2 regions of the Amycolatopsis camponoti genome follow, and region 1 is predicted to be linked to the other one. Evidence: riboswitches for the same ligand, from Rfam matches in the RefSeq annotation. Region 1 holds a riboswitch; the other holds the start of a gene.
The links. Region 1 has a riboswitch for S-adenosylhomocysteine ahead of ahcY (adenosylhomocysteinase). Riboswitches for the same ligand answer to the same signal wherever they lie in the genome.
Positions count from the first base shown of each region.

Region 2: linked by a shared signal. The riboswitch ahead of metH (methionine synthase) and the one ahead of ahcY (adenosylhomocysteinase) in region 1 are both predicted to bind S-adenosylhomocysteine.

Region 1 is NZ_CABVGP010000004.1:139,964-144,933, reverse strand. Features, by position in the region: gene AA23TX_RS47695 (DNA polymerase IV) at 1-776, shown strand, start outside; gene AA23TX_RS47690 (TetR/AcrR family transcriptional regulator) at 773-1,420, opposite strand; gene AA23TX_RS47685 (AurF N-oxygenase family protein) at 1,507-2,397, shown strand; gene AA23TX_RS47680 (hypothetical protein) at 2,455-3,135, shown strand; gene AA23TX_RS47675 (GNAT family N-acetyltransferase) at 3,132-3,614, shown strand; S-adenosyl-L-homocysteine riboswitch at 3,646-3,722, shown strand; gene ahcY (adenosylhomocysteinase) at 3,821-4,970, shown strand, end outside.
Region 2 is NZ_CABVGP010000004.1:237,741-242,710, forward strand. Features, by position in the region: gene AA23TX_RS48100 (sugar porter family MFS transporter) at 1-1,221, shown strand, start outside; gene AA23TX_RS48105 (GNAT family N-acetyltransferase) at 1,371-2,579, shown strand; gene AA23TX_RS48110 (TIGR03619 family F420-dependent LLM class oxidoreductase) at 2,589-3,449, opposite strand; S-adenosyl-L-homocysteine riboswitch at 3,746-3,824, shown strand; gene metH (methionine synthase) at 3,839-4,970, shown strand, end outside.

The DNA of each region.
Region 1 (4,970 bases):
TGTCCGAGCACGTGATGGCCGCGGTGCGGGAACTCCCCGTCGTCGTGGAGGTGCTGGGCTGGGACGAGGCGTTCGTCGGCGCGGAGACCGACGACCCGGAGGCGCTGGCCGTCTCGATCAAAGACGCCGTGGCGCGCGAGACGGGGCTGTCGTGCGCGGTCGGGATCGGCGACAACAAGCTGCGCGCCAAGCTCGCCACCGGGTTCGGCAAGCCGGGCGGGATCTTCCGGCTGACCCAGGCGAACTGGTGGGAGGTCATGGCTTCGCGCCCGACCGACGCGCTGTGGGGCATCGGCGGCAAGACCACCAAGAAGCTCGCCGAGCTGGGCATCCACACCGTCCTGGACCTCGCGGGCGCGGACGCCGCGGCGCTGGCCGCCCGGTTCGGCCCGAAGACCGGCCCGTGGCTGCGCCTGCTCGGCGGCGGCATCAGCGATGCGGAGGTGAGCGCGACGCCGTACGTGGCCCGCTCCCGCAGCCGCGAGACGACGTTCCAGCGCGACCTCACCGATCCGGCGGAGATGGCGGCGGAGGTGTCGGCGCTGGCCAAGCGCGTGTCCCAGGACGTCCTCGACGAAGGCCGGCCGGCGGCGCGAGTCGCGGTGAAGGTGCGGTTCGTGCCGTTCCTGACCCACACGCACAGCATCACCCTCCCCGAGCCGACGTCGGACGCCGGCGAGATCGACCGCGCGGCGCAGGAGGTACTGGCGATGTTCGAGCTGACCCGAGCGGTGCGGCTGCTCGGTGTGCGGGCGGAGTTCCTCAGGGAGGACTAAAGCCCCTCCGGCAAGGGCAGCGGCCGGTCCGGGTCCAGCTCGACCCCGCCCGCCCGGAGCGTGTGGTCGAGCATCGCCCAGATCGTGCCGCTCAGCTGGCCGGTCAGCTGCTCCAGGCTCAGCGTGCCCGGGTGGTCGAGCCAGCGGGTCGTCGCCGACTCGACGTAGCCGACCAGGCCGAACGCGATCGTGTCCCCCGGGGCCGGGTCCAGGCCGAACGCCGTCAGGTAGCCGGTGAGCAGCCGGCTGAGGTGGCGGGCGATCGTGCCGCGGACGTCCACCGGTCCCGGCGCCGCGCGCGTCAGGTACCGGTGCAGGGGGACGTGCTCGGTCAGCCAGCGCAGGTGCGTCGCGATCACCGTCGAGATCATCTCGTTCGGCGAGCCCGACGGGTGCCAGAGCGGCTCCAGCTCGGCCGTCACCAGCTCGGCCGCGCGCTCGGCGATCGCCCGCTGGAGGTCGGACGCGCCGTCGAAGTGCTTGTACAGCCGCGTCCTGGCCACGCCGGCGCGCTCGGCGATCTGCTCGGTCGAGACGTCCGGGCCGTGCTCGGCGATCGCTTCGAGGGCCGCGTCGACGAACTCGGCGCGGCGCCGTTCCTGCTGGCCCGCCCACCGCGTCGCCCGTCCGTCGACCTTGGTCACGACGGAAGCCTACTCAGCGCCCGCGAGGGCGTGTACGCTCCCGAAGTAGCTAGTACAGCATGTACCCCCTACTTCCGGAGGCCACCATGGGCGTCGAGGCCCAGGACCGGGACGTCACCGCGGCTCGCCTGCTCAAAAGCTCCGCGAAGAACTCCTACGACCCGTACGTCGACATCGACTGGACCGCCCCGCTGGCCGAGGGCAAGGCGTACATGCCGCTGGAGCGCGTCTCCCTCTACGGCACCGACCTGTGGGCGCGGCTGACGCCGGAGCAGCGGATCGAGCTGTCCAAGCACGAGATCGCCAGCATCATGAGCGTCGGCCTCTGGTTCGAGATCGTCCTGATGCAGCTGCTCGCCCGGTACGTCTTCGACCTCGACGCGCGCACCGAGCACGCGCAGTACGCCATGACCGAGATCGGCGACGAGACCCGCCACTCGGTGATGTTCGCCCGCACCGCCGACCGGCTCGGCGTGCCGCGCTACGGCGTCCCGAAGGTCGTGCACCGCGCCGCGAAGGTGTTCGGCGCGACCGCCGCCGGGCCGTCGATGTTCGCCAGCGTGCTCGTCGCCGAGGAGACCACCGACCGGCTGCAGCGCTCGATGATGGACGACGACGGCATCCAGCCACTGATCCGCTCGGTCAACCGCATCCACGTCGTCGAGGAGGCCCGGCACGTCCGGTTCGCCAAGGAGGAAGTGCTGCGGGAGACGCCGAAACTGTCGAAGGCGGCGCTGCAGCGGCACCGGCTGCGGACCGCGCTGGTCGCGTTCGGCGTCGTCGATGCCATGGTCGACCCGCGGGTGTACCGCAGCGTCGGGATCGACGCGCGCGAAGGCCGGGCCGCGGCGCTCGCCAACCCGCACTTCCACGAGACGCGCCGGTGGATGGCGGAGAAGATCGTGCCGTTCCTCCGCGAGGCGGGGCTGATCGGCGGCCGGTCCGAGGGCATTTGGCGGCGCGCGCACCTGCTCTGACGAACCGGCCGCGAAATTGCCTTCCCGGGAGGCACCGGACTGCGCCACGATTCCCGGGTGACCGAGGGCTACTCGCAGGACTTCCCGGCCGGACCCCCGTCCGGGCCGCCACACCCGGCACCCCGTCCGCCGCTCAGGCGGCCGGTCGTCGCCGGCCTGATCGGCGTGCTCGTGGGCGCGATCCTGGTCGGCGTGCCGTGGCTGGCGCTGAGCCTGCTCGGCGGGCCGAGCGGGCAGGCACTGGCCGCACCGGCGAACCTGGGCGGGCTCAGCCGCGCCCAGGACGCGATCGCGAAGGTCGACTCCGTGCGCGGCAAGGCGACGATCGACCGCATCGACAAGACCGACCAAGAGACGACGTCCCGGGTCTCGGCGGCCTACGGCGGCGCCGGAGCGGTGGTCCAGGACTACCAGGACGAGCGGCTGCTGCGGTCCTTCCAGCTGGTCGCCGTCCGCGCGCCCTCGCCGCAGCTGTTCGCGCCGTACGAAGACGTCCAGGCCCTCGGCGTGGCCAAGCCGGGCACCGAGCTGGTCAGCGTCGGCGCCGTGCAATGCCTGGTGCACAACGCCCCGGCCGCGCCCGGCGCGACCCCGGACCCGGACCAGTCCTTCGTCCTGAACTGCCAGCGCACCGGCCCCGGCTTGACCGTCGCGGTGCGGAGCCTGGGCACCGAAGGCAACCACGACCCCCAAGAGCTCGCCGGGATCGTCGAGCAGGCCTGGAAGGAGCTCGGGTGAGCACCGTCCGGACGGCCCGCGCCGGTGACGAAGCCGTGCTGGCGAAGCTCGACGAGCGCACCTGGACGACGGCGGTGTCCCCCGCTCCCCCGCCGCCGGCCGGCACCCCGTTCTTCGACGAAAGCACCCACCCCGAAGACGTCCTCGTCGCCGAGCACGACGGCATGGTCGCCGGCTACGTCCGTCTCGACGCGGGGTTCCCCATTCCCGCCCACGCTCACGTCCGGGTGATCGGCGGGCTCGCCGTCGACCCGGACCGGCGGCGGCTCGGCATCGCCCGGCGGCTCGTCGACGCCGCCGTGGCCGAGGCGCGCCGGCGCGGCGCGCGCAAGGTGACGCTGCGCGTCCTGGGTCACAACACCGCCGCCCGGCGGCTCTACGAGAGCGCCGGGTTCGTCGTCGAAGGCGTGCTGCGCGGGGAATTCCACGTCGGCGGCGAGGACCTCGACGACGTTCTCATGGCCCGCCGGCTCGCTTGACAGCTTCCCGGCGGCTTTGCCATCCTGGTCGTGGGCCGAGAGGCGCTGCGACGGAACTCTTTCCGCCACGCTCGGCCCGGACCACGACTCCAAGGGCGCCTCCCGCGAGGGAGGTGCTTTTCGGTGTCCCGCCGTCGTCGTGCGCGTGGACTGTCCCGTGCCGCCTCCCGAGCGTTCCGCAAACGAACTCCGGAGTGCGCGCAAGCATGAGTGACAAACTGCAGACCCGAAACGGCCTCGACTTCGCCGTCGCCGACCTCGCACTGGCCGAGGCCGGCCGCACCCAGCTGCGGCTCGCCGAGCACGAGATGCCCGGCCTGATGGCGATCCGCGAGGAGTACGCCGCCTCGCAGCCGCTGAAGGGCGCCCGGGTCGCCGGGTCGCTGCACATGACCGTCCAGACCGCCGTGCTGATCGAGACGCTGGTCGCGCTCGGCGCCGAGGTCCGCTGGGTGTCCTGCAACATCTTCTCCACCCAGGACGAGGCCGCCGCCGCGGTCGTCGTCGGGCCGGACGGCACGGTCGACGCGCCGTCCGGCACTCCCGTGTTCGCCTGGAAGGGCGAGACGCTCGAAGAGTACTGGTGGTGCACCGACCGGCTGTTCGCGTTCTCGGGCGGCCAGGCGCCGAACATGATCCTCGACGACGGCGGCGACGCCACCCTGCTCGTCCACAAGGGAGTCGAGTTCGAAGCGGCGGGCGCGGTGCCGCAACCGTCCGAAGAGGACCCCGAGGAGTACCGGATCGTCCTGGAGACCCTGCGCGCGAGCCTGGCCGCCGACGGCGACCGCTTCACCCGCATGGCCAAGGAGATCCGCGGCGTCACCGAGGAGACGACCAACGGCGTCAAGCGGCTCTACAAGCTCGCCAAGGACGGCGAGCTGCTCTTCCCCGCGATGAACGTCAACGACTCCGTCACGAAGTCCAAGTTCGACAACAAGTACGGCATCCGGCACTCCCTTGTGGACGGCCTGAACCGGGCCACCGACGTGATGATCGGCGGCAAGCGCGTCCTCGTCTGCGGCTACGGCGACGTCGGCAAGGGCGCGGTCGAGGCACTGCGCGGCCAGGGCGCCCGGGTCTCGGTCACCGAGATCGACCCGATCTGCGCGCTGCAGGCGGCGATGGACGGCCTCGACGTGGTGGAGCTGGACGACGTCGTCGCGACGGCCGACATCTTCATCACCACCACCGGCAACTTCGGCATCATCTCGGCGGAGCAGATGAGCCGGATGAAGCACAACGCGATCGTCGCGAACGTCGGGCACTTCGACAACGAGATCGACATGGCCGGCCTGGCGAAGCTCCCGGGCATCGTCAAGAAGGAGATCAAGCCGCAGGTGCACGAGTGGACGT
Region 2 (4,970 bases), 98 kb from region 1:
GCCAGCCTGTCGGTCGGTGCCATCGTGGGCGCGCTGTTCTCCAGCCGCATCAACGAAGCGCTCGGCAGGCGGCGCACCATCATGGTCGCCGCGGCGATCGTCATCGTGGGCACGCTGGCGGCGAGCTTCTCGCCGACGTTCGCGCTGCTCGTGATTTCGCGGCTGGTGATCGGCCTCGGCATCGGCCTTTCGTCGTCGACCGTGCCGACGTACTTGTCCGAACTGGCGCCCGCCCGGTTGCGGGGCGCGATGGGCGCGCTGAACCAGATCTTCATCGTGCTCGGCATCCTGATCGCGTTCCTGACCAGCTACTGGCTCGGGCCGATCTCCGCGTGGCGCTGGATGTTCGCCGGCGCGATCGTGCCCGCCGTGATCCTGCTCATCGGGCTGGCGTTCCTGCCGGAGACGCCGCGCTGGCTGCTCAAGAACGGTCAGGAGGAGGAAGCCCGGCGGGTCCTGGCGAGCGCGCACGGCAACACCGTGAACCTCGACGACGAGATCGCGACCATCCGCGAGGTCATCCAGATGGACACCGAGGCCAAGCCCCGGTTCCGTGACCTGTTCTCGGGCTTCGTCCGGCCGATGATGATCGTCGCCATCCTGCTCGCGGTGGGCCAGCAGTTCAGTGGCGTCAACGCGATCAACGCGTACTTCCCGACGATGCTGATCGGCCTCGGGTTCGCCACGCAGGCCGCGCTGCTGTCCGGCGTGCTGCTGGGTGTCACGAAGTTCCTGTTCACCGCGTGGGTCGTGTTCGTGGTGGACCGCTGGGGCCGCAAGCCGCTGCTGCTCATCGGCAACGTGATCATGGTGATCACGCTGGTGGCGGCCGGGCTCGTCGTGCTGAACGTCCACGACACCAGCACCCGCGGCATCCTGATGCTGGTCATGATGGTGCTGTACCTGGTCGGGTACGAGCTCGGCTGGGGCGCGGTCGTCTGGGTGATGATGGCCGAGGTGTTCCCGCTGAAGTACCGCGCGGCCGGCATGGGCGTCAGCAGCGTCGTCCTCTGGGCGGCGACCGGCATCGTGAGCGCGGTGTTCCCGCTCATCTCCGCCGCGGGCTCGCTCGGCATCGGCGGTTCGATGTTCCTGTTCGCCGGCATCAACGTGGTCCTCTTCGTGCTCACGAAGTGGCTCGTGCCGGAGACGAAGGGGCGCTCGCTGGAGCAGATCGAGCTCGACCTCCGGGCGCGGCAGGGGGTCGCGGCCAAGAGCTGACCCCGGGGGGTCGCCGCGGCGGGGCACGACGGTGACGTCGTCCCCGCCGCTTTGTTCCCTAAATCGCTTGCCCCGGCGGCGGGGCACCGCTGCACTGTGTCCGGGCACGACGAGCCCGGGCACGACGACGCCGGGAGGCCGCAGCACCGATGGAGATCCGCCTCACGACCCCGCAGGATCGCGACGTCTTCGTCGACACGCTCTTCGCCGCGTTCGGGCGCTTCCCGGAACCCCCGGGCGAGGGCGGCCGGGTCTGGTCGGCGCTGGAAATGGACCGCGCCCTGTTCGCCGTGACGCCGGACGGCCGGCGGGTCGGCACCGCGGCCGCGTACTCCTTCGAGCTGACCCTGCCCGGCGCGGTCCCCGCGCCGGCCGCCGGCGTGACCGCCGTCGGCGTGTTGCCGTCGCACCGGCGGCAGGGCGTGCTCACCGCGATGATGCGGCGCCACCTCGCCGACGTGCGGGCGCGCGGGGAGTTCCTCTCCGTGCTGCTGTGCAGCGAGGCCGTGATCTACCGCAGGTTCGGCTACGGGCCGGCGACCACCACGCACCGGCTGACGGTGCCGCGTCATCAGGCCGCCTTCGCCGTCCCGCGGGCCGAGGCCGCCCCGGTGCCCGGCTCGATCGAGGTGCTGCGGCGGGCCGAATGCGGCGGGATCCTGGAGGACGTCTACGACCGCTACCGCCGGGTCCGCCCGGGTGCGCTGTCGCGGCCGCACCACTGGTGGGAGCGCGGTGCGGGGCGGCCGCCGGTCGCCCCGGCGCCGCGGTACGTCGCCGTCCACCGCGATGCCGGCGGCGTCCCGGACGGCTACGCCACGTACCTGCTCGAAGGCACCGGCACCTTGACAGTCGACGAGACGATCGCGAGCGACGACGCGGTCGCCACGGCCCTGGCCCGGTTCCTGCTCGGCCACGACCTGGCCACGGAGGTGGTCTTCCGGCAGTGCCCGCCCGAGCACCCGCTGCGGTGGCAGCTCGCCGACGTCCGCGCCGCGCGGGCGAGCGACGAGACGGACTGGCTCTGGGTACGGCTGCTCGACGTCCCGCGGGCGCTGACCACGCGCGGCTGGGCGGCCGACGGCGAGCTCGTCCTGGACGTCGACGACCCGTTCCTCGGCGAGCGGGCGCGTCATCTGCTGACCGTGCGGGGCGGCGAGGCCGAGTGCGTCCCGACGGACCGGGAGCCCGACCTGTCCCTGGACGTGAGCGACCTGGGTTCGGTGTACCTCGGCGGGACGGCTCCGAGCACGCTGGTGCGGGCCGGGCACGTCCGGGCGCACCACCCGGCCGCGGCGGCCGCCGCCGACGCGCTCTTCCGCGCCGAGCGGCCGCCCCACTGCCTGCACTGGTTCTGAGCGGGATCCTCAGACGGCGGGGGAGACCGCCAGGCCGAGCTTGCCGGCCAGCCGGCCGATCCAGGCCTCGACCTCGTCCGGCTCGCGGTCCGGCAACCCGAAGATCGTCTCGGTGACCCCGAGGGAATCCAGGTGCGCCAGGCGATCCCGGTCGGGCCGTTCCCCGAGCGCGCAGATCCGCGGCGCCCCCGAGCGGCCCTCGGCGAGCCAGATCTCCTTCAGCAGAGCCACGTGCCCGTCGAGGTCGGAGTCGGCCGGGGTCGTGATCCAGCCGTCCGCGTGGCGGGCGATCCAGCGGAACGTCTTCTCCGTCGGGCCCGCGCCGAGCAGCACCGGGATGTGCGCCTGGATCGGCTTGGGCCACGCCCAGCTCGGGCCGAACGAGACGAACTCCCCGTCGTAGGAGGCTTCTTCGGAGGTCCACAGCGCGCTCATCGCTTCGAGGTACTCGCGCAGCGCGGTGCGGCGGCGGTTGCCCGGGACGCCGTGGTCGGTCAGCTCGTCGACGTTCCAGCCGAAGCCCGCCCCGAGCGTCACGCGGCCGCCGGAGAGGTGGTCGAGGCTCGCGATGGTCTTGGCGAGCGTGATCGGGTCGCTCTCCACCGGCAGGGCCACCGCTGTGGACAGCCGGATCCGCGTCGTCACCGCGGCCGCCGTCGCCAGCGCCACCCACGGGTCGAGCGTGCGGCTGTAGCGGTCGTCGGGCAGCGACGCGTCGCCCGTGCGCGGGTGCGGTGACTCGCGCTTGACCGGGATGTGGGTGTGCTCGGGCACGTAGAAGGTGGCGAACCCGGCGGCCTCCGCGGCGCGCGCCGCGGAAGCCGGGGTGATGCCTCGGTCGCTGGTGAACAGCACGATTCCGTAGTCCACGCGAGGAGCGTATTAGAACGTGTTTCAGTTTTCAAGGTCGGCCGCGAGTGCGAAAAGTGGCAACGTGGACGCGGAGAGTAACGTCGCGGCGCGATCGAACGATGATCGAGGCGACCCCGGTTGCGCAGGCGGGGAGCAGCGGCCCGGCCCGGGACGCGTCAAGGTGGGCCCGAGGCGACACGAGGCGGAGGCAGGGTGGACCTGGTAATCCATTGTGGACTCACGGTGTCCCAGTCAGTGGACGCACCGGCGGGGCGGGTTGGCGTGCGAATGCCCGTTTCCAGTACCGTGGACCACAGGTCGAGAGGCGCTGCAACGGACCGCCGGGTCCGCCACGCTCGACCGGGATCCACCGAACAAGGGCGCCTCCCGGATGAGGGAGGCTGCCGGTGAACCCGATCACCCCGCGAGAAACCCCCAGCGAGTCCGAGGCCACCGCGCGCCTGCGCGAGCTGCTCGGACAGCGGGTGGCGGTGCTCGACGGCGCGTGGGGAACCATGCTGCAGGGGGCCGGGCTGACCCCGGCCGACTACCGCGGCGACCGCTTCGGCGACCACACGCACGACGTCACCGGCGACCCCGACCTGCTGAACCTGACCCGCCCGGACGTCATCCTCGACGTCCACCGCCAGTACCTCGCGGCCGGCGCGGACATCACCACGACGAACACCTTCACCGCCACCAGCATCGGCCAGGCCGACTACGGGCTGCAGGACCACGTCCACGAGATGAACGTCCGCGGCGCGCAGCTCGCCCGCCAGGCCGCCGACGAGCTGGGCGGCAAGTTCGTCGCCGGGTCGATCGGCCCGCTGAACGTCACCCTCAGCCTCTCGCCCAAGGTCGACGACCCGGCGTACCGCGCCGTGACGTTCGAGCAGGTCAAGTCCGCGTACGCGGAGCAGATCCGCGGGCTCGCCGAAGGCGGCGTCGACCTGCTCATGATCGAGACGATCTTCGACACGCTCAACTGCAAGGCGGCCATCGCCGCGGCCCGCGACGTCGCGCCCCACCTGCCGTTGTGGATCTCGGTCACCATCGTCGACCTGAGCGGGCGGACGCTCTCGGGCCAGACCGTCGAGGCGTTCTGGAGCTCGATCGAGCACGCGAAGCCGCTGGTCGTCGGGGTCAACTGCTCGCTGGGCGCCGAGGAGATGCGCCCGCACGTCGAGGAGCTGTCGCGGATCGCGGGCACCTACGTCGCCTGTCACCCGAACGCCGGACTGCCGAACGCGTTCGGCGGCTACGACCAGACGCCGGACGAGACCGCCGGGCTGATCGGCGGGTTCGCCCGCGAAGGCCTGGTCAACCTGGTCGGCGGCTGCTGCGGCACCAGCCCGGCGCACATCGCGAAGATCGCCGCCGCGGCCAAGGGCGTCAAGCCCCGCGAGGTGCCCGAGCCGCGCACGCACACCCGCTTCAGCGGGCTCGAGCCGTTCGGCATCGGCGCCGACACCGGGTTCGTGATGATCGGCGAGCGCACCAACGTCACCGGCTCCAAGCGTTTCCGCCGGCTCATCGAGT